Regions from separate parts of the Peribacillus sp. QJM3NY_7 genome, predicted to be linked through region 3. Evidence: riboswitches for the same ligand, from Rfam matches in the RefSeq annotation. Region 3 holds a riboswitch; each other region holds the start of a gene.
The links. Region 3 has a riboswitch for cyclic di-AMP ahead of AC0VX1_RS04530 (APC family permease). Riboswitches for the same ligand answer to the same signal wherever they lie in the genome.

Region 1 (7,682 bases), 690 kb from region 3:
ATTAAGGAAGCGCTTTTTCATTCAATAAAAAAATCCAGAGTGACATTTCACTCTGGATTTTTTATATTAAGAAACTTGCTCTAACTCTTTTTTGGAAGGAGGGTTGAATTGACCTTCCCATTTAGAGATGACGATTGCCGCAAGTGAATTACCGATAACGTTTACCACTGTACGTCCCATATCAAGAATACGGTCGATACCGGCAATAAATGCTAGACCTTCAATAGGAATACCGACAGTTCCCAATGTCGCTAAAAGAACTACGAAAGATACACCCGGTACACCCGCAATTCCCTTGGACGTGATCATTAACACTAGCATCAGCGTAATTTGCTCATACGCGCTTAAATCGATTCCGTACATTTGAGCGATGAAGATAGCTGCTAACGCTTGGTATAATGTAGAACCATCAAGGTTAAAGGAGTATCCAGTCGGAATAACAAATGTAGCAATATGTTTTGGACATCCCGCTTTCTCCATTTTTTCCATGAGTTTCGGAAGAACCGCTTCTGAACTTGCAGTAGAGAAAGCAAGAATCAATTCTTCTTTTAGAAGTTTAATCAGCGTAAAGATATTGAATCCGACAAATTTCGCAATAAGACCAAGAATGACTATTACAAAGAAAATCATTGTTCCGTATACAGAAAGCGCTAACTTCCCTAGCGGAATTAAAGATTCCAAACCGAACTTGGAGATCGTCACACCGATTAGTGCAAATACACCGATAGGAGCGAATTTCATGACCATGTTTGTTAGGTAGAACATTCCTTCAGCTGTACCTTGGAAGAAGCGGAATACTGGTTTACCCTTTTCACCGATGGCTGCAATACTAAGCCCAAACAACACGGAGAAGAAAATGATCGCTAGCATATCGCCTTGTACCATAGCTTGAACTGGATTGGATGGTACAATGTGAACGAGTGTATCTACAAACGATTCATGCTGCTTAGTTTCTGCTGTATCCACATATGTGGAAATATCAGTTTGTTCCAGCTTATCCATATTCACACCAGCACCAGGCTGGATGATATTCGCTGAAATTAAACCAACAGCAATCGCTATCATAGTTACCACTACAAAGTATGATAATGATTTAGCACCTAGCTTACCTACCGCTTTCAAATCGCCTACACCAGCAACTGCAACGATAAGGCTTGAAACGATGATCGGCACTACAATCATTTTAATCATTCGTAGGAAAATGTCTCCGAATGGCTGTAAAAAGTTTTGGGCCGTCTCATTACCATAAAAAATGGCACCAACGATAATCCCTAAAATTAAACCAATGAAAATTTGGCTAGCTAAACTTAATTTGAATTTCTTCATTTACTTTCCTCACCTTCCATAAAGTCTTTGATGCAAAAACATTTTTGTCTCGGTAAGGGAAACAAGATACTAATAAAAGAAAGTAATTTTTCTTTTTTGAAAAACTCTGTCTTTACGCCGAAAAAAAAGACACTTCATGTGTCGATTTCTTATAGGCGTGAATATTCACACATGTTCCCTTGAAGACGCTGACGAGGTTAGCTGTCGGGTTAGGATTGGAAACACAAAAAGCCCTTTCATTTCTGAATTCACCCCTAGCGGATAAAATCCACAAAAATGGGTCCCCCGTTCTTGGAATAAGATTAAGCGAGTTAACTTATAATAAAATATTATACTAAAAATGATAATCTGTAAATATTTATTCGCATCCGTTCTAGAAAAAGGTCTTTAAATATGTCTGAATATTCTGTATTATTAGCTATTCTATCTATAATTACTCTTCCTGATTTTTAATCAAATAAGTTATATTGATATAATTAATAAATAATTTGACATCACCTCTCTTGTTGAAGGAATGGTTATTTTTCCAAAATGCCAAGTAACAGGTATCTTACTTTTTCCCTAGAGGTGAATTTTTTATAAGTTGCAACTTTCACTTTTTCAAATTGAATCGGAGTAATAAAATCAGAATGGTTCTTCACGGCCACATTCGGCTTCAGCAGGATGACGTCACCTACCGACGGTCCCTTTATGATTTCCTGCTTTCCTTCAGCCTTAAGACCTTTTGTAATGTAATGTTTATCCACATGGCCTTTATTCGTCAACTTGTAAATATAAGGATGCTTTTGGTATTGTACCGCCTCTATCGGTATGGAGGGTACACCGGCTTTCTCATTGGTTATTACAGTAAGATTCACTTTCGATCCCACCAACAGAGGTTCCGTTTCCGTTTCTTCGCCTTCCGGTTCGATTAAAGCCTGAAATGGAAATCTGTTATCTTTTTTTAATGATGGCTCTTCAGCGGGATAGGAATGGATACGGCCTATCGTCCCTTTCAATGCCTTTTTTGAATCAGAGGAACTTGCTTTTATAGTCATGCCCACTTCAGCCTTTTTCATTTCCTCCCCGGAGAAATACCCTTCAATTGCCATATTTGTCGAAACGATGGATATAATGGGATTATCAAGGTTTTTATTGATTTTTTTAACGACACCATCAGCCTCGCTCGTCGTCACAATTGCACTGGACTGCTCCTCAATCGAACTTAATTGAACGTCAAGCATTTTCACTTTTTCATCCAACCTGTTTTTTTCTAGTTCCTGCTTGTACATTTCTTGCTCAATGTTACTTTTAATAAGGTCTGAAGTGCTTGTCGTTATATCAATATTCAAGTTTTTTTCCACCGATTCATCAATTGCCGCTTCAGGTTCACTGTTCACGGTCCCCTGATAAGACCTCAATTCCCCTATGTATTCCTCAATCCCTGCCCTTTCCCCCTCAGCTGCCGTTTTCTCCGCTTCCAAACTCACTTTAAGCGCATCAAGTTCGGTCGCCTTATACTCAAACAACGAGGAGCCAGCCGTAATCGAATCGCCTTCTTTTACAAGGAATTTCTTAAAATCATTTTTCTTGGCATCAAAATAGATATCATACTCTTCTACTGGTTTAATTACCCCATTTGTTTGAATAGTATCCGTAATTGTATCTTTTTTTACCTTAGTCCAGTTTTCAACGAAAACCGTCCGTTCCACTTTGCTTTCCTTTTTTTCAATAAGGTATAAGTTAACGGTTATTAACACTATCGACGCAACGGAGACCGCCGCTATTTTCCAGTTACCGCTCATTCATTTCACCCGCTTTATACAAATACGCCTACTTGGATGTATCCTAAAAAGGCTTTAACAAACCATGTGGCCAAATAGAATAGAACAATCATTAAAAGGACCAAATAATTATTACGTTCTGTAAATTCCTTTAAATAAAAATATTGCAGAGCAATAATGAGAAATTGAAAAATGGTAATTTCACTGAAAAAGTGAATGAAATAATCGCTTCTGAGAAAATACTGACTGATGATCCCCAAAGAAAAAGGATTGGCATCGCTGCCTATATCCATTAAAACGAATAAGGGAATCAATAATATTTTTTCCACTAATTGCAGGCCAAAAAGAATCATTTGAACGATAACTAATTTTATATAGGGGATATCAGTAACGATCCAAAAGAATAGAGCTGCTAAAAATATGTATATGGAAGGGTGGATTATTCCTGTTATTATATTGCCGCTCAAAATCAGCAACTTTGCTGCTTCAAATTCATTGGCGCTCATCTTCGTGATTTCTTTGGAAAATGATTCTGAACCAATCCCAAAATATCCCCCAACGGCGAATACTATAAGACTAAGAAAATATATAAATATTAATTTCAATCCAAACTTTGTGACTGCCTCTGCACTTTGCAGCTGATAACGACTCCGATAAGGCTGTAAAATGCCCTTTAACAATCCGACCTGGTACACCATAATTGGTCCTCCTGCAAAAAATGATATATCATCATACATTTTATCCTATTTTGGAAACAATTGCAGAAATAAGGAATGAATATACAAAAAAAACACATAAGCCTTTCCTTTTAAATAGAATCCCCATACTAATTTGGTTTTAATACCGACAAATGGTGGGCAAGGACTTTAATGCGTGAAGGAGTTTGCCTATAGTTCTCTCCATCCATATCCACATCAAGCGGCCTCTTGGATTCAATAGTCAAGGTACCAGCTTGTAAATAAGTCACCCCAGAGTCAGAACTCATATTTTGAGTCCATGAACGTTTCATCGCTATTATTTCTAAAAATGCACCAAGGTTTGCATTTTCCAAGATGGCAACGCCAAAGAGCCCATCGTCTGGTCTAATCATGGGAAAGGGCAATAAATTAGTGCCGATAAAACAACCATTCAAGACCAAAATCATAACTGCTTCCCCTTCAATGAAATTCCCATCATATTCCACTTTATAGGGAAAGGGAGCATTCTCACCAATCGTCCTTACAGCGCTTAATAAATATCCTATCTTTCCGAACCTGCTTTTTTCCTGCTCATCAATATTATTTGAAGCATCTGAAATAAGCCCAACTCCCCAGAAATTGGAAAAATAATCGTTATTGGACTTACCAATATCAATTGGACGAACCTTGCCGTTTACTAATGCTTCCGCAGCTTGACGAACATTTTGAGGAATCTTTAATGTCCTGGAGAAGTCATTGCAAGTCCCTCCAGGTAAAATCCCAAACAACGGCCGCCTCTGAAGGGGTGAAAGGCCATTTACACACTCATGTACCGTTCCATCTCCTCCCAATACGAAAACTACATCCATTTCTTCACCATATTCCAAACAATAACGGCATGCATCGCCTTTTTGCTTTGTTTGTAGAATGAGAAACTCATCAATATGTGGAGCTAATACCGGAAGACACCCTCCTAGATTCCTTTCGAGTTTATCATTCCCTGCATTTTTATTATAAATCAGCATTCCCTTTTTCCATCGCATGATTCTAGCCCCCATATTATTGAAAGAATTGTCTTCTTCCCATCACTTTTTACTTTTCCCTAAATCTCCGTTTTTAAATCTCATTAAAAATTTAAATGAAAAAGAGGCTTTCGCCCCTTTCAGTAAAGCCTTCATATATTCAGCAAATAATCCTTCATCAATAAGATAAGCTTTGAACACAAGGGGCTCCTTTTTTCATTTTTTTCCAAAAATAACAAAAGGCTTTCCAAGATGATTGAGCTTGGCCTAACTTTTGAAAATTCTTCCTGGAGTGCCTTTAAGGCTTCCGTAATTTTACGTGTCTCCATTCCCTCTTCTTTACGTGTTTCCACTTCCAGCATCCTGGCGATAATCGAATGGATTTCTTCTTTTGGGCTCATATCCCGCATCGAGCAACCTGGTAGGGGAAATTGTTTCAATAATGGATCTTCCATGTTCTCCAGACTTGCGACAATGGAATCCATAAGGTTCAATATGAAGCTAGGTAACAATTCTACATCGAAAGCATTTTGTTTCCTGATCAATATTCCGATATAGCCTTTGAAAAGCGAATCTAAAATAATGGTGCAATCGGGCAGAAGATCAGATGAAAGTCCCGGGTATAACTCAATGATTTTACGCTTGAACCAAATCAAGCCCTCTTCATGGATATAATGTAAAAATCCATCTAGTTCCTTGCTGATATGAACCATTTGTTCCTGCATCATCATTTGAATCAAGTTGGTATTTCCCGTCATATGCTCAATGTGAACAGTGATCTGCCTCATGAATTTGTCTTTACTGGACAATGAAGCATCCAGTTCAAGATCAAGTAATGAGTCTGTCAACGCTTCATAATAAAATTTAAAAATGGAGACTAGTAATTCCTCCTTCGATTTAAAATAATTATAAAAGGACCCTTTTGCTATCCCGCATTTTTCAACAATTTCCTGAACCGAAGTTGCATGATAGCCTTTCTCCGCGAAAAGCTCCACAGACTTATCTATGATCATCTTATTTTTTTCTTTCATCAAATTCATCCTATCTCTTAAAATTGTCCACCGGTGACCAATGGGTCATATCTTCCAAATTGTATCCCAAAACCCTTGAAATCACAACGTTAGCACTAACGGATATTATCTATTGCAATCATAATCCATATACTATATATTTGAGTTTGTGACCGGCTGGTCACAATTTTATGTATGGAGGGTACAAGCTTGAATTCAATAATTAAATTTTCATTAAAGAATAAATTGGCAATCTGGTTGCTTACCATCATCATCGTTGCAGCTGGTTTATACTCCGGTTTAAACATGAAACAAGAAACCATACCAAGCATCTCCACTCCTTTAATAAGCATCTCCACTGTTTATCCTGGAGCTGCACCTGAAGAAGTAGCAGATAAGCTCACAGACCAGATTGAGCTAAAAGTAACAAATTTGCCAGGAGTCGAATTAGTCAGTTCTTCGTCCATGGCCAATGCCTCTTCCATCCAATTACAATATGATTATGATACGGATATGGATGATGCAGTAAAAGAAGTGAAAGAAGCTTTAGAGAAATTGGAACTGCCAGAGGGAGTAGATGACCCGAGCGTATCTAAATTAGAATTAAACGCTTTTCCTGTCGTCGCACTCAGTGTAACAGATAAGGCTTCTGATTTACCAGCCCTTACAAAAAATGTCGAAGAGGTGTTAGTACCTAAACTTGAAGGAATTGACGGCGTGACATCCGTATCCATTTCCGGACAGCAAGTAAATGAAGGAAGCCTTGTATTCGACCAGGACAAGATGGCTCAATACGGGCTCGATGAAGAAACCGTAAAGAAGGTTATCCAGGCTGCAAACGTCAGTATGCCGCTTGGCATATATAACTTTGATGATAAAGAGAAAACGATCGTTGTGGATGGAAACATTTCCACATTAAAGGACCTGAAAAATATAAAGATACCTTTAACCGGCAGCCCGAAAACAGAAGCGCCAGCACAAACTGGACAGGAAACCAATCAATTATCTCCTGAAATGGAAACAGGTCCTGCCCAACTGCAAAATGTGAAATTATCAGATATTGCCGATGTTAAAATTACCGGTAAGGCTGAATCGATTTCAAGAACAAACGGTAGCGAATCGATTGGAATCCAGGTTACAAGATCACCTGATGCCGATACAGTTGCAATCGTCGACGAAGTAAATGAAGAAGCATCGAATTTCAAAGAAGAGTTTAATGGGGTAAGTGTACACACTACTCTCGATCAAGCTAAACCGATTAAAGATTCCGTTGAAACCATGATCAGCAAGGCACTCTTCGGCTGTCTGTTTGCCGTTATTGTTATCATGCTGTTCCTTAGGAACTTTAAAACGACTCTCATTTCCGTCATTTCGATTCCATTATCCCTGTTAGCAGCCCTTTTGGTGCTCAAACAAATGGATATTTCATTGAATGTCATGACACTTGGTGCCATGACCGTTGCGATTGGCCGAGTCGTCGATGACTCCATTGTCGTCATAGAAAATATTTATAGAAGAATGGCTTTAAAAGGCGAACAATTAAAAGGCCGCGAATTAATACGATCTGCCACTAAGGAAATGTTCATCCCCATCCTTTCATCGACAATCGTTACTGTAGCCGTATACTTGCCTTTAGCAAGCGTTACAGGACCTGTCGGGGAACTATTCACGCCATTCGCCTTAACAATGGTGTTTGCATTAGTCGCTTCATTAATAATCGCCATCACACTTGTTCCGGCAATGGCAGACTCTTTATTTAAAAAGGGACTATCTAAAAAAGAATTAAAATCACATGAAGAAAAACCAAGCAAACTATCAGCATTCTATCGAAAATCACTGGATTGGTCATTAAACCATAAACTAATCACTTTTGGCACAGCCATT
Region 2 (7,682 bases), 1.7 Mb from region 3:
CCAAAAGCCCAGCATCATCGTCATTAAGTTTTTCACACGAAATGATTTTATCCGCAAACCCGATATTCAACTTCAAATCCTCGACTATATATTCATAAATGGAACCATTTGCGATTTCTTTATTTATGATGGGAATGATATCTTTATTGAAAAAGGACTCTTCTATTACAATGGGTTGACCATTTAAGTATCTAACCCTTTTCAGGTTATAGATTTTGGTTTTTACATTGCATTTCATTCGTTTGGCCAATTTTTCATCAGCTTCTATTAATTCTAATTTCAACACTTTACTTTTCATTTCATCATTTGGAAACACTTTTGTTAAGCCACCCATATCCCTCATCGAAATGCAGCCCGGTCTGGTAAATTCCCTAAGGAATATGCCGCTTCCTTGAACTTGATAGATATACCCCTGCTCAACCAATATGTTGATTGCTTTTCTAATGGTGTTCCTGCTGACATCGAACTTCTTCATCATCTCTTCTTCAGTGGGTAACTTAGTATTTAATGTATATTTTCCATCTAATATTTCTTTCTCCATTTGTTCTACGACCATTCTATACTTTACAACCATATTTCCATATACCTTCCTCTATACATAATGATTTAGAACAATAACTTAGAATGAATGATAGGTTTTCTTTACAATAGTTTATTTTATAACGATTGTAAAGAAACCTCTGTTACTTTCAGACTGCTGACAAATCCGAAGAGAAGCCTAAAGTTTTTTCGAGAAAACATATAAAGAGAGTTTGCCTGCACAGTTTTTTTAATTAAAAGACGCTTCAGTCGATTCCAGAAATCCGCTCCCTTTCCGCCGACTGTCTTCCAAGCCTCCTCGGCGCAAGCGCCTGTGGGGTCTCGGCTAGACAGTATTTCGGCAGGAGTGTCGCATATTTCTTCCATCCAATGAGGATTACAGGAAAAAACTTTAAGGATAAACTAGTCTTAAACTTGGTTCGGAATAGACCAGCCTACAGTTTTTTCAAGAAAACGTTCCAGCTGATTTCAGAAATCCGCTCCCTTTCCGCCGACTGTCTGCCAAGCCTCCTTGGCTAAGCGCCTGTGGGGTCTCGGCTAGACAGTATTTCGGCTGGAGTATCGCATATTTCTTCCATCCAATGAGGATTACAGAAAAAAACTTAAAGGATAAACTAGTTTTAAACTTGGTTCGGAATAGATCAGCCTACAGTTTGTTCTAGAAAACATTCCAGCTGATTCCAGAAATTCGTCCCTTTCCGCCGACTGTCTGCCAAGCCTCCTCGGCGTAAGCGCCTGCCGGGTCTCGCTAGACAGTATTTCGGCAGGAGTGTCGCACTTCTTCCATCCTATATCGTATTCATAAAACAATAAAAAACATATAAAGAGAGTTTGCCTGCACAGTTTTTTAAATTAAAGGACGCTTCAGTCGATTCCAGAAATCCGCTCCCTTTCCGCCGACTGTCTGCCAAGCCTCCTCGGCGCAAGCGCCTTTGGGGTCTCGGCTAGACAGTTTTCGGCAGGAGTGTCGCATATTTCTTCCATCCAATGAGGATTATAGGTAAAAAAACTTAAAGGATAACCTAGTCTTAAACTTGTGAACTGCCTGCAGCTTTTCTTTTAAAACACAAAGTTGATTGGAACGGAAGGTACGAGACTCCTGCGGGAAAAGCGTGGCATGGGAGACCCCGCAGGCGCGCCCGCGGAAAGCGAGTGCCTGGAGTGGAAATCAACGTTCCCATTTTACAAACCCACAAAAAAGCTGTCGGCAAACAATTATTATCTAGTTTGTGAACAAAAGGGTTCTATCTAAATAAAACAAAGGTGACTAGAACGGAAGGTACGAGACTCCTGTGGGAAAAGCGCGTCGAAGGGAGACCCCGAGGGCCTGGAGTGGAAATCTTATGATGATATCTTGGTCGGCTTTGCGATGTATGGATTTTTCACTGGGGAAGGCGAAAATGGCAGAGTGTGGTTAGACCGCTTTTTCATTGCCTCTGCACATCAGGGTTTCAGGCTTGGAAGTATCATATTGGAGGCTTTAATAAAAAGAATAATAGAAGAATATGATTGTCCTGAAATCTATTTAAGCATAGTTGAAGATAATCAGGCTGCCCTTCATTTGTATAGGAAATTCGGCTTTGCATTCAATGGCGAATCAGATTATAACAATGAAAAGCTCATAGTCAAAAAGGTGTAAGTATCAAAATCCCTTTCAACTAAAAGTATGCAGTAAAAAAAGCCGCTTCCTCACTTTCCAGGGATCCGGCTTCTTTTGTTAAGTTGTTGTTGATTTCATAGTGCACGGTATTTTTTTAAGCTAATGATATTGATGGTGATGAAAACGATGGCAAAGGCCAGGAGAATGAGCAGATCCAGTAAGACCTCATTGAACGTGAAACCTTTGTACATAATGCCATTCATGGCATCCGATGCGTAATAGAGAGGCATGACCTTGCCGATTTTTTGGAGCCAGTCTGACATGCCATCCAATGGGAAAATCCCTGTAAAGAAGACTTGCGGCACGATGACCAATGGAATGAATTGTACCATTTGGAATTCGGATGTCGCGAAACTCGATAGTAATGTACCAAGCGATAATGCAACGAGCGCGACCAGTATATTCGTCAGTAAAACGAGCCAAATGGAGCCAACAAGGACGATATCCAATACATTGACAGCATATAGCACGACAATTATGGTTTGAATTAGAGCAAATAAGCCATATCCGATCACATAGCCCGCTACGATTTCGTATCTTTTAATCGGTGTGGCAAGCAGCCGTTCCAACGTACCACTTGTACGCTCCTTCAAAAGCGCGATCCCCGCTATTAAAAATACAAAGAAGAAAACGAAAAAGCTGACGAGCATCGGACTGAAGGTATCAAAACCCTTTGTGTTGGCATCTCCGTAAACATATTTCTCCTCAATTGAAGGAGTTTTTTTTTCATTCCCTTGCAAGCCTTGCATCATTTGCATTTGAACGGCCTTTGCCCGGGTCGGTTCGTCGTTCAAAAGTGTGAGTTTCATTTTGCCATTTTCAACATGCAGCCAGCCATCCGTATCCTTTTCAATCATCTTTTCCTGAGAGAATTCCTCAGAAGCCGTGACTTGAAAATCCACTTGTTTCAATGCTTTAACGATCGTTTCATCACTGCCTGTAACAACGATTTTCAAATCACTTGCCTCTGTATCGAAAATAAAATACATGAGCGTTAAAATGAGCAATGGAGCCAGGAAAAATAAAGCGAGCGTCCTTCGATCCCGGCGCATCTGCTGGGTAATGCGAGTAACAAGAGAGGCAATTCTCATTTTAGGCCGCCTCCAATCCTTAAAAAAACATCATCAAGCGTTTCCGCGGCAAATTGAGTTTTTAAAGCTGCAGGGGTTCCTGCCGCGATGATTTCACCTTCACGCAGCATCGCCAGTTTATCGCATCGTTCCGCTTCATCCATCACATGCGTCGTGATGATGATCGTCTTATCATCTTCATTTCTTAAACGTTCAAGTTCCTCCCAAATCGATTGTTTCAGCAAAGGGTCTATTCCTACTGTCGGTTCATCCAATATGAGAATCTCCGGATTTTGGATGAGTGCAACCGCAAGTGAAAGACGGCGTTTCATTCCCCCTGAATAATGGGCAACCCGAACGTTCAAATCATTCGTCAGCTGTACGATTTCAGCTGCATATTGAATGCGTTCCCTTCGTTCCTTTTTCGAAAAACGGTATAGCTTCGCAAAAAATTCGAGGTTTTCAGCTCCCGTCAATTCTGTATATAAAGCATCGGACTGTGCCATATAGCCGACATCCATTAACAGGGCTTCATTTGGCACTTCATGATCCAGAACCGTGACTTTACCCGTATCGGGTTTAATCAATCCGACAATCATTTTAATCAAGGTCGTCTTTCCGCATCCGGATGGACCTAGCAAACCAAAAATTCCGCTTTTTTCAATATCCAGGCTCATTGGCTGAATGACCTTCTTCTGCTTGAAACCCTTAGCAATTCCATCAATGGAAATCGCCTTTTTCATTGCACACACATCCTCCCTCTTTAATTAACACGGTGTTGAGTGTATCATCATTCTAAGGTAGCATTCGGTCTAATACAATCAACACATTTGGAAAAATGTTTAGTGAAGGAGACATTCCATGGCATCGATTCATGAGGATATGGTACAAAAGACGAAAAAACAGATACAACATCATTTTATTGCACTTATCGAAGCAGAGGGGTTCTCACATGTATCCGTGAAGAAAATTGCAGAGCGCGCCAATATTAATCGGGGCACATTCTATTTGCACTACACAGATAAATATGAATTGATGGATCACTTACAGCAGGAATTGTTACATGAACTTCAAACCCGCATTACTGCCATTTTGCCTAAAGAGGCTTTTTTGGCTCTTAATCAACAGCAACTTTATCCGCCTTTCATAGCGATTTTTCAATTCATCAGTGAACATGCTCACGCATTAAGGGCCATTCTTGGTGATCAGGGAGACCCTTCTTTTGCGAAAAAAATAAAACGGGTTTTCGGTGAAGTACTGTTGGAGCGTTTGATCAGCCTGCATCCTGCAGCTAAAGATGAAGCATTCCGCATGTATATGCACGCCTTCCTGACATCGGCGATTTTAGGGGTGATTACTGAGTGGCTGGAGAACTGTGAGGAACAAACGGCGGAAGAAATGGCGAAAATCCATTTTCAAATCTTGAACTTCATCAGCCAATTGCGCACATTCATCCAATGAACGATTTTAGTTGGAGATACCTATTCCACACAAAAGAATGGAAGGGTATTTCCAGGATACTAATGCATTTCTTAATGTCATCGCTTCTCCCCCTTTGACCGTACAATAAAAAACCCCGTCCCCAAGGAACGCGACCAATTTGCGATGCCCCCCATACATACCCAACAATCCTCGATTGCTCTCGGAAAGTGGTCATTTCATTTCATTTTACTTTTCTCTTCTCTACGTCCACATTATTAATTACTAAATTTTAACATTAATAGTTCGATACTGTAAATAACGCAAAAAAACTCATTAAATATAATGAGTTTAAAAGCAAAACAAGATATGGATTTTTCGCTCACCGTTCCTGGATAGAACACAGGGATTACAATAATTGAATACCGCTATGAATGTTGGAATCAGTTGATTTACCTTGGGGAAAACAGTTTTAAAAACGGATTCTTTTTCTTATCCGTTATCCTTAATTCATTCATGATGATTTGATCCTCATGATCGGCTATCCATTTCCTTAGTGCATCTTTATCCTGGCATTGTGTTAAATATGTTTGGCCACCCTTGCCTGTAGCATTGATAACATATCTATTGAACGTCTTCTCCATAATTGCCCGCCTTTTTAATAAAATGTATTGAATTTAACTAATAATGTACTGCTTTTTTCTTTATCTTTTACAAAAGAAATATAATATATCTATTACAAATTTTGATTGGCAATAGCATGTTCTGCTTGAAATTATTGAATAAAGTACATCGATGCCGGTTATCATAATTGGATTAATCGAACCTATCATAATGTGCTAACTAATATTTGTCAATACGTTTTTTTAATGTAAATAAAACGTAAATTTTCAGTTTTGTTAAAGAAATATATTTTTCCGATTTAGGGGTTTACAACTGCTAAATGATGGGAGTAGAATACGTTTATCAATTTAATGCATTTCGGCCAAAACTCATGGTAAATGAGTACGGAGGACCCAATCATTTGGGGTTAATTCTGCCTTGCAGAAGGGATGAGATCAGCTCTTTCGCCATCCTACCCGTCAGCTAACTTCGTCGGCTAAAGCGAAGGAGGTCATAAGACCGCCTATTTCGGGAGCTTTTTTTGCACGCTTTTTGTGGCAATACAGCTATTCGATGTTTTCGCAGGTCTTTTTATTATGCTTTTAAAAAGATTCGAAAAGCAGATTGTTGATTAAAAGTCATACAGTAGGGATGATCATTTGAGAATGACAAAAAATTTATTGGATCCGCCAAAAATACTTGTACTCGGCTTTGCCATCCTGATACTTATCGGGGCCTATTTATTGACCCTGCCGGTTTCCACAGAAAATGGCCATGGTCTTTCTTTTCTGGATGCTTTATTCACCTCGACTTCCGCTACATGTGTAACAGGGCTGGTCGTAGTGGACACGGGATCGACCTTCACCACTTTTGGTGAGTTGGTCATCTTAACACTGATTCAGATAGGCGGCTTAGGGTTCATGTCATTTGCGACGTTTTTCTTTTTCCTTCTAGGCAAAAAGATTTCCTTAAAAGGCAGGTTACTCTTGCAGGAGTCCTTAAATAATCTATCCATGGCGGGTGTAGTCAGATTAGTGAAACGGCTTTTAATTTTCACGGCCATCATTGAGGGTGTGGGTGCCCTTATCTTATCGATTCGCTTTTCTTTTGACATGCCAACCGGCAAAGCGATCTATTACGGGGTTTTTCATTCCGTCTCGAATTTCAATAATGCCGGCTTTGATTTAATGGGGGAATTCAGGAGTTTGACCCCATATGCATCGGATCCATTCGTAACCCTTACCGTCGCCTTCCTCATCACGGTTGGCGGGATAGGCTTTATCGTGATGAATGAACTATACGAATATCGGAATGCACATCGTTTATCCGTACATACGAAGATCGTTCTGACGACTAGCGTGACCCTTACGATTGCCGGCGCGATTTTAATCTTTTTATTCGAATACGGCAATGCCAAGACATTGCAGCCTTTATCTTTCATGGGTAAAATGCTGTCGTCCTTATTTCAATCGGTATCACCAAGGACGGCAGGCTCCAACACGCTGAATATCCCTGATTTAACACAGCCTGCATTACTGCTCATCATTTTCTTGATGTTCGTTGGGGCATCACCCGGATCGACTGGCGGCGGGATTAAAACGACGACATTGGCCACGCTTGTAGGAACGGTTTGGTCACAGATCAAAGGTAAGGGTGATGTGGTCTTGTTCCGTCACCGCATCGTGAGTGAAACGATCTTTAAAGCATTATCCGTTACGTTCATTGGTGTATTCATGGTTTCCATCATCTCCATTCTGCTGACCATCACTGAAAGCGGAACTGATTTCTTGATGATTTTGTTCGAAGCCACTTCAGCATTCGCCACCGTGGGACTTTCAATGGGTTTGACCCCGGAATTATCACCGGTTGGCCGGATGCTCATCATTTTCACGATGTTTGCAGGCCGTGTCGGTCCTTTGACTTTGGCCTTTGCTATCGCCATGAGGCGCAAGCCAGATCCGTTCCGACGTCCAAAAGGGAAAATCATGATTGGTTAATAATGAATGAAGGAGTGTAAAAGATGGGAAAACGACAATACGCCGTGATAGGTTTAGGCAGATTCGGAACCAGTGTGGCCCATAGATTATATACGGCAGGCCAAGAGGTCTTGGGTATTGATGTGAACGAGGAAAGAGTCGAAAATGCGGAACTGAACGTTACCCATGCCGTCATGGCGGATACGACCGAAGAAGAGACATTGAAAGCAATCGGAATCCGTAATTTCGATTGTGTCATCGTAGCCATCGGAAATGACATGCAATCGAGCATTTTAACTACCTTGCTTTTAAAAGAGCTTGGGATCAAAAAAGTCATTGCCAAAGCACTTAATAAAAATCACGGTCAGGTGCTCACAAAAGTCGGTGCCGACTGGGTCATCTATCCTGAGAGGG
Region 3 (7,682 bases):
CAATCGGGTCAGGAACCCAATGGGATCTGTTGGAACTCTTTTGTATGTCCGGAAACCAGCCTGCCTTTTGGAACCATTTGAGAAGTGCGGAAGACATCATCAGCGTGGCTCAATGAAGTTTTTCCCCTTTCTTTAAAATACTTACATGTAATCATTGTATGAGGATAAGCTAAATTGGTTTGGACAAGTCGTTAAAGAAAGGACTGATAATTCTATTGAAGAAATAAAGTTACAGCGAAAAAACCCTGGATGAATATAGCCAGAGTTTTTCATGAGATCTTTAGATTAATGAAGGGGGATTCAATTCAACTTCTTTCATCATCGCCCCTATGTTGGAAACGATCATTTTTTTCATTGATGGGCCCGCCAAATTGTGCATTGATCTCCTTAACCACTTTTTCTAAAAATTCATCAGATATTATTGGATTATTTGCTTTATTGTGCATGTGTTTCTCTACAATCCTTTCTGGATATCGTGTGTTTGGAACAATCATGAAGGATATATTATCAACATAACCTCACTTATAGAAAACTATTCTTTCTCTGTTCAACTTTTTCTGCTGTAACATTTTACGGAAGTATAAACAGTTATATTTTACTTGGTGGATTATGGTAAGTGGATCATTTTACAACCAAAGGGGTCAATCCGATGTGGAAATGGCCCAATCACCTCTTTTTGGTAATTGGGCATGGTCTATATTAACTTCATTAAGGAAACAACTGCCTTAAATATTTTATTAGCTGATCACGAAGTTCAGGTCGTTTCATGGCGAAATCTATTGAAGCTTGAAGGAAGCCGAATTTATCGCCGACGTCATAACGATTTCCCTCGATGATATACGAATATAATGGTTCCTTTTCTAACAAAAGGTCTAAAGCTTCGGTAAGCTGGATCTCCCCCTTACGATCGGGCTGTACGTTTTCAAGGATTTCAAAAATCGCAGGTGATAAAATATATCGGCCAATTATCGCCTGTGTTGATGGTGCATCCTCCACTTTTGGCTTTTCCACCAAGTTTCTTACCAGAAATAAATCCTCATATCGTTCTTGGAAGTTTACGATCCCATACTTGGAGACATCGGCTGGTGATACTTCCTTACATCCGATAATGCTCGCTCGAACCTTGTTATACCGTTCCATTAACTGCTTCAAGGCTGGAACCTGGCTATCCACGATATCATCCCCTAACAGGACGGCAAAAGGTTCGTCTCCGATAAAAGTTTTGGCACATAAAACTGCATGACCCAGACCTAAAGGTTCCTTTTGCCTTACATAGTGGATATCGACCATGTTGGAAATGTTCTCCACGATCTTAAGCAGATCATTTTGACCTTTCATTTGCAGAAGCATTTCAAGCTCAATCGATTTATCGAAATGATCTTCGATGGCACGTTTGTTTTTACCCGTAACGATGATAATATCCGTAATCCCTGATTGTACCGCTTCTTCGATAATATATTGAATGGTCGGCTTATCGACAATCGGCAGCATTTCCTTTGGTTGAGCTTTCGTAGCAGGCAAAAATCGTGTTCCTAAACCGGCTGCTGGAATCACCGCTTTCCTTATCATAGCCCAGCCCCTTTTTAAGGTTCTTTTATATGCTTATTGCATTTTATGTGGTCATTGGTTGACCTATATCAAAATAGGTTAAAATAAATCCCTTAAAAAGAATAGATTTACCTCCGAAGCCAAATATTATGGATATATGAATTTAATCAAGAGGTGGATATTTTGCCAATTGAAAATAAAGAGAGAAAACAAATCCTTTTTGCCTTACTCGTCATTGTTTTATATCTTTCGCCCTTAATCATCCTTGGAGAAAATGCGCATATTCGCGTACATGATAATTTGGATTCCAACCTTGCCTGGTATAAAGTCCTTTCAGAAAGCGGTGAGTTATTCGGTGCAATTGACGCCAGAATTCCTCAGATTATGAATGGGCTGCCCCGTAATGCTTTTGGCAGTGAGTTCAGTATTATCGTGTGGCTTCATGCTCTTTTTCCAACAATGGTCGCATATGCAATAAGCCAGGCATTAACAAGGTTTATTGCATTCTTTGGTATGTATATCTTATTGAAGGAACATTTGGTTACAGGAAGACAATCAGGTTGGATTAGGGTTGGAACATCCTTAGCCTTTGCCCTTACCCCATTTTGGCCATCGGGAATGCTCAGTACACTTGGGATGCCTTTAGCCCTTTGGGCTTTTTTGAATATCCGCAGCAAGGATCATTCTTGGAAGAATTATTTGGTCCTTACACTTTTACCGCTTTATTCAAGCATCGTGCTTGGCTTTTTCTTTTTCCTTGTTGCAATGGGCTTTCTTTGGCTAACGGATGTAATCAGGGGAAAAGGATGGAATATAACGTTTCTTCTTTCGATCGTTTATATGACCGTCATTTTTGGTTTGGTGGAGTATCGTTTGGTCGCTTCATTCATTTTTGATTCGGAGCCAAACAGCAGAGATGAATATTTTCACGCAAGGCTGCCGCTCGATTGGGTCATTAAGCTTACTTTCAAAAATTTCGTTCTTGGACATACGCATGTCATGACTGTACATGCGCTTATCATCCTGCCGATTACAGTCTTTGCCCTTTATATTATTCTGACAAAAAAATTGTGGAGACAGGAAAAGGTATATGTTTTTTTATTCGGCTTGAATTTCATGCTCTCTGCGTGGTACGCATTTTGGTTTTATAAAGGCTGGCTTCCTTTAACGGAAAGGTTTCACACCCTGGATACTTTTAACTTTGCCAGATTTCACTTTTTAAGGCCGATGATCATTTACTTGGGGTTTGCCCTTGCGATAAAAATCATTTGGGAATACAGCGACTATGCTAAGAAAACCCTTTCTATTTTCATCGCCGTTCAAATACTGATTTTAATCGGTTTCAATGAGGAAATCAGCCACAATAAAAAGCCAACTTTTAAAGAGTTCTATTCAGAAAGCCTTTTTCAGGAAATAAAAGATCATATTGACCGTCCACAAGAAGAATATCGTGTTGCCAGCATTGGGCTGCATCCCGCAATCGCTCAATATAATGGATTTTACACGCTCGATAGCTATAACAATTTTTATCCGCTTTCTTACAAACATCAATTTCGTCAAATAATTGAAAACGAATTGGCTAAGAATAAAAACATCAGAATCTATTTTGATGAATGGGGAGGACGTTGTTACCTATTTACCGATGAGCTTGGGAAGCATTATATGTTCAAGAAAGGCTCGAAGAAAGAGCTGGAAAATTTGGACCTCAACATGGATGCGTTTAAAGGATTAGGCGGAACGTATATATTTTCTGCCATCCCAATCAACAACGCGAAGGAAAACGGATTGGTGCTGGATAGGGTTTTCACGAAAAAAGGAAGCGTATGGAAAATTCATTTATACAGAGTCATGTGAAAAGGGGGGAATAGAATGAATTCACCGATTGTAACGATTGTTGTACCTTGTTATAACGAAGAAAGCGTTTTGCAGGAAACCATTTCGCAGCTTTGTGGATTGATGAGGGGGTTGGTCGATGAAAACGTTGTTTCCGGTCAAAGTAAAATTTTGTTTGTCGATGATGGGAGCAAGGATCAAACTTGGAGGATCATTTACAAAGAAACGATTAATAATGAATATGTTCGCGGGCTAAAGCTTTCCCGGAATGCTGGACATCAAAATGCACTTCTGGCTGGGTTGTTTACAGCCAAGGAAGCCTCAGATTGTGTGATTTCCATTGATGCAGATTTACAGGATGATATTCAAGTCATCCCGGAATTCATTCGTAAATTCAATGAAGGATGTGAAATCGTATATGGTGTCCGCCAGAAAAGGGACCTTGATTCATTCTTTAAACGAACATCTGCAACAGGTTTTTATAAATTGATGAACAAGATGGGGGTTAACCTTGTCTATAATCATGCCGATTTCCGGCTAATGAGCAAAAGGGCGATCATGGAGTTGGAACGCTTTGATGAAACGAATCTTTTTTTACGGGGGATTGTACCGCTCATTGGGTTTAAGACGGACTCTGTTTATTATGACCGTAAAGAAAGATTGGCCGGGGAAACGAAATATCCATTTAAGAAGATGGTTGCTTTTGCACTTGATGGCATTACTTCCTTTTCAGTTACACCGATCCGGCTTGTATTATGGATAGGATGTCTTTCCTTTTTCATTAGCTTACTCTTTGGGTCTTACTTTTTATGGTTGAAATTTTATGGGCAGACCGAAACTGGCTGGACCTCATTGATCACCTCCATATGGTTGATCGGTGGACTACAGTTGATTGCTGTAGGGTTGATTGGGGAGTATATCGGAAAAATCTATAATGAATCCAAACGCCGGCCTAAATATATTGTTGATCTTGATCTATTTAATCCGCTCGATTTTAAAAAACGGGAGCAATTAGAAAATGAACGGAACAGTATTGAAAAACTATCTAAAACAAACTAACTCCTTTATCCGCTTTTTATTGGTTGGAATAGTCAATACAGCGGTTGGACTTACCATCATGCTTTTTCTCATGAATGCTCTTGAATTATCTTACTGGATCTCCACCTTTATCGGCAATGGTACGGGAGCTGTGACGAGTTTTCTTTTGAACAGGACTTTTACCTTTAAAAGCGATATAGAATGGCGGCGAGGAGTTGCCCGTTTCTTTTGCGTCATCCTGATTTGTTATTCCGCCGCTTATTCTATAGGCCAAGCCATTGCAGAATCACTGGAAGGAACCGTTCATTTATCCATACAACAAAATTTGGCTGTTCTGATAGGAACAATCTTTTATACAGTGCTTAACTATCTTGGCCAGAAATACTTTGTCTTTAAAAAAAGCAATTTGAGGCCAATTCAAGAAGGAAGGAACTAAATAGCATAGATCAGTGGAATAATGCCCCCGAAAGGAAGGGAATTAAAAATGGAATCGGAAAGCGAAATTCTGATTTTATGACTATCCAAGCTGGGGCAGATCTGTTTTACTTAATCCATCACGTTACTTCATTTTTCCTTTTGGGGAATCTATCTTTTGTTCATTGTCTTCTTGAATATCTTCCTTTCAGACGTTTACTTTCCTCCTTTCCTACCATCGAATCATGTGTTTGCATGACTTTTGTTATATAAGTCAAGAATAAAACCTCGCTTATAAATAATAATTCTATTTCTGTGCAAAATTTTCATTTACTTTTCCATTTCACGGGAGTATGATAATCAACAGTTTCATATTTCTAAATCGCTTAAACCTTATGGTGCGGGGGACCCGTTATTGGGATTGTCTTTAACAATCCAAGGGGTGAATCCTTTAAAAGGTAGGGCTACTCTTAGGTCCGAATCCGACAGCTAACCTCGTAAGCGTTATATGAGAAGGAAGGTGGAGCTTGTTAGACAAAAAAAATTGATGTCTACAGGTCTATTTAGCTATGACTTGTAGGCATTTTTGTGTTTCGTCTCGTTTTTTTGCGACAGCTGGGAAACATAAACTTATAAATTACATGGTGGTGAATTCTTGATGTTATCTTCTATAAAGAGGTTCTTGATCGGGAGACCTTTAAAATCAAATGCACTTGGTGAACAAAAGCTTAACAAAACAAAGGCGTTGGCGATATTATCTTCAGATGCATTGTCTTCGGTTGCATATGGGCCGGAGCAAATATTGATTGTCCTGATCACGGTCGGTGCTGCGGCATTCTGGTATTCAATCCCTATCGCGATTGGAGTATTGATCCTGTTAACCGCTTTAATTTTGTCCTACAGACAAATCATTTTCGCTTATCCACATGGCGGGGGAGCCTATGTGGTTTCAAAAAACAATTTAGGTGTCAACCCAGGGTTGATAGCTGGAGGATCCTTATTGGTCGATTATATATTAACTGTCGCGGTAAGTGTATCCGCTGGTACGGATGCCATCACGTCCGCTTTTCCCGGCCTGCATGATTATAATGTCCTCATAGCCATTATTTTCGTCATCCTACTTACTATCTTGAACCTTAGGGGGGTTACGGAATCGGCATCTGTCTTGGCCTATCCGGTGTACCTATTCGTTTTAGCCTTGTTCATCTTGATTGGGGTTGGGATTTACAAGATTCTGACAGGAGGAGTCTCACCGGAATTGCATGCGTCAATCGGTACTCCGGTAGCCGGCATCAGTTTATTTATACTGCTAAGAGCATTTGCATCAGGAAGCTCCGCATTGACAGGAGTCGAAGCGATTTCCAATGCAATCCCGAACTTTAAAGATCCAGCACCGAATAATGCTGCGAAAACATTAATAGCGATGGGTTCCTTACTAGCTGTTTTGTTTTCGGGAATCGTATACTTAGCCTATTATTTAAGCATTGTTCCTAGCGCAGAGGTAACGGTCGTCTCCCAGATTGCTGAAGAGATCTTTGGACGGAATTTCATGTATTTCTTCATTCAAGGTACAACTGCATTGATCTTGATACTTGCGGCAAATACTGGATATTCGGCTTTCCCTTTGCTTGCGGTAAATCTGGCGAAGGATAAATTCATACCAAGGGCGTTTACGATAAGAGGGGACCGTTTAGGGTATTCCAATGGAATTATCATACTTGGACTTGCATCCATCATCTTGATAGTCGCAGTTGAAGGACATACGGAAAATCTCATTCCGCTTTATGCGGTTGGTGTATTCATCCCATTTACGTTATCCCAGACCGGGATGATTGTTAAATGGATTCGCGAAAAGCCAAAAGGCTGGATGATGAAATTAACCATTAATTCAATTGGTGCCATAATTAGCTTTATCGTCACGATGATATTCTTTTTAACCAAATTTATTCAGGTTTGGCCTGTTTTGATTTTTTTACCTATCATCATTTTAATTTTTCATCGAATTAGAAAGCATTATGAAGCAGTTGGAGACCAACTAAGGATTACAACATGTGAGCCGATCTTACCAATCGAAGGAAATATCATCATTGTACCTGTTGCGGGTATAACTCATGTGGTTGAGAACTCTTTAAATTATGCAAAATCTCTATCTGCACATCAGGTCATTGCCGTTTATGTCGCTTTTGAAAGAGAAGATGAAAAGAAATTCGAAGAAAAATGGAAAAAATGGCAGCCGGATGTAAGGCTCGTTACACTGAATTCGTATTACAGAAGTATCATTCAGCCACTAACTAAATTTGTGGATACAGTAGAACATAAGGCTAGTGAATCCAACTATAAAGTTACGGTGATCATCCCCCAATTCATTCCGAAGAAGGGCTGGCACAATATACTTCATAACCAATCAAGTTTACTGATTAAGGCCTACTTGCTTTATAGAAGAAATGTGGTTGTTGCGACAGTGCCATATCATTTAAAGAAGTAAGTTCCATATCTAAGAAAAGAAGCAGACCTACATAAGGTTTGCTTTTTTTCTAATCTTTATAAAAAAGTCAGCAGTAACTTACGCTGCCGATATTGAGTATGAACATTCATTACCAGCTCATTAATTTACAGTAACTATGAAGCCCGCACGATAAAAAGGATTTGCAGTAAGATGTGGGGATACTTCCTCTTTTAAAGTTTTAATTAATGTTAATATAAACTTTCCCCATCTTCATTATCCGAACGACGGCTGTTTGGGAAAGTCATTATTTCAAAGTCGATGATGATTCGGAAATGGACATGCAACTCATCAAAATGGTGGCTAGCATCAATCAGTATCATTAAAAAGGGCTGAGTCTGCAGCC

Region 1: linked by a shared signal. The riboswitch ahead of AC0VX1_RS01410 (cation:dicarboxylate symporter family transporter) and the one ahead of AC0VX1_RS04530 (APC family permease) in region 3 are both predicted to bind cyclic di-AMP.
Region 2: linked by a shared signal. The riboswitch ahead of AC0VX1_RS23095 (TrkH family potassium uptake protein) and the one ahead of AC0VX1_RS04530 (APC family permease) in region 3 are both predicted to bind cyclic di-AMP.

What each region holds. Positions count from the first base shown of each region.
Region 1 covers NZ_CM149663.1:261,178-268,859, reverse strand. The annotation lists gene AC0VX1_RS01410 (cation:dicarboxylate symporter family transporter) at 67-1,326, opposite strand; cyclic di-AMP (ydaO/yuaA leader) riboswitch at 1,498-1,645, opposite strand; gene AC0VX1_RS01405 (efflux RND transporter periplasmic adaptor subunit) at 1,845-3,110, opposite strand; gene AC0VX1_RS01400 (hypothetical protein) at 3,125-3,787, opposite strand; gene AC0VX1_RS01395 (YegS/Rv2252/BmrU family lipid kinase) at 3,916-4,809, opposite strand; gene AC0VX1_RS01390 (TetR/AcrR family transcriptional regulator) at 4,941-5,819, opposite strand; gene AC0VX1_RS01385 (efflux RND transporter permease subunit) at 6,009-7,682, shown strand, end outside.
Region 2 covers NZ_CM149663.1:4,791,144-4,798,825, forward strand. The annotation lists gene AC0VX1_RS23065 (GntR family transcriptional regulator) at 1-574, opposite strand, end outside; gene AC0VX1_RS23070 (GNAT family N-acetyltransferase) at 1,892-2,179, shown strand; gene AC0VX1_RS23075 (ABC transporter permease) at 2,275-3,291, opposite strand; gene AC0VX1_RS23080 (ABC transporter ATP-binding protein) at 3,288-4,013, opposite strand; gene AC0VX1_RS23085 (TetR/AcrR family transcriptional regulator) at 4,132-4,731, shown strand; gene AC0VX1_RS23090 (hypothetical protein) at 5,142-5,333, opposite strand; cyclic di-AMP (ydaO/yuaA leader) riboswitch at 5,663-5,805, shown strand; gene AC0VX1_RS23095 (TrkH family potassium uptake protein) at 5,958-7,289, shown strand; gene AC0VX1_RS23100 (potassium channel family protein) at 7,313-7,682, shown strand, end outside.
Region 3 covers NZ_CM149663.1:947,308-954,989, forward strand. The annotation lists gene AC0VX1_RS04500 (cytochrome P450) at 1-3, opposite strand, end outside; gene AC0VX1_RS04505 (hypothetical protein) at 306-446, opposite strand; gene galU (UTP--glucose-1-phosphate uridylyltransferase GalU) at 709-1,569, opposite strand; gene AC0VX1_RS04515 (DUF6044 family protein) at 1,738-3,402, shown strand; gene AC0VX1_RS04520 (glycosyltransferase family 2 protein) at 3,418-4,440, shown strand; gene AC0VX1_RS04525 (GtrA family protein) at 4,400-4,855, shown strand; cyclic di-AMP (ydaO/yuaA leader) riboswitch at 5,207-5,353, shown strand; gene AC0VX1_RS04530 (APC family permease) at 5,492-7,318, shown strand.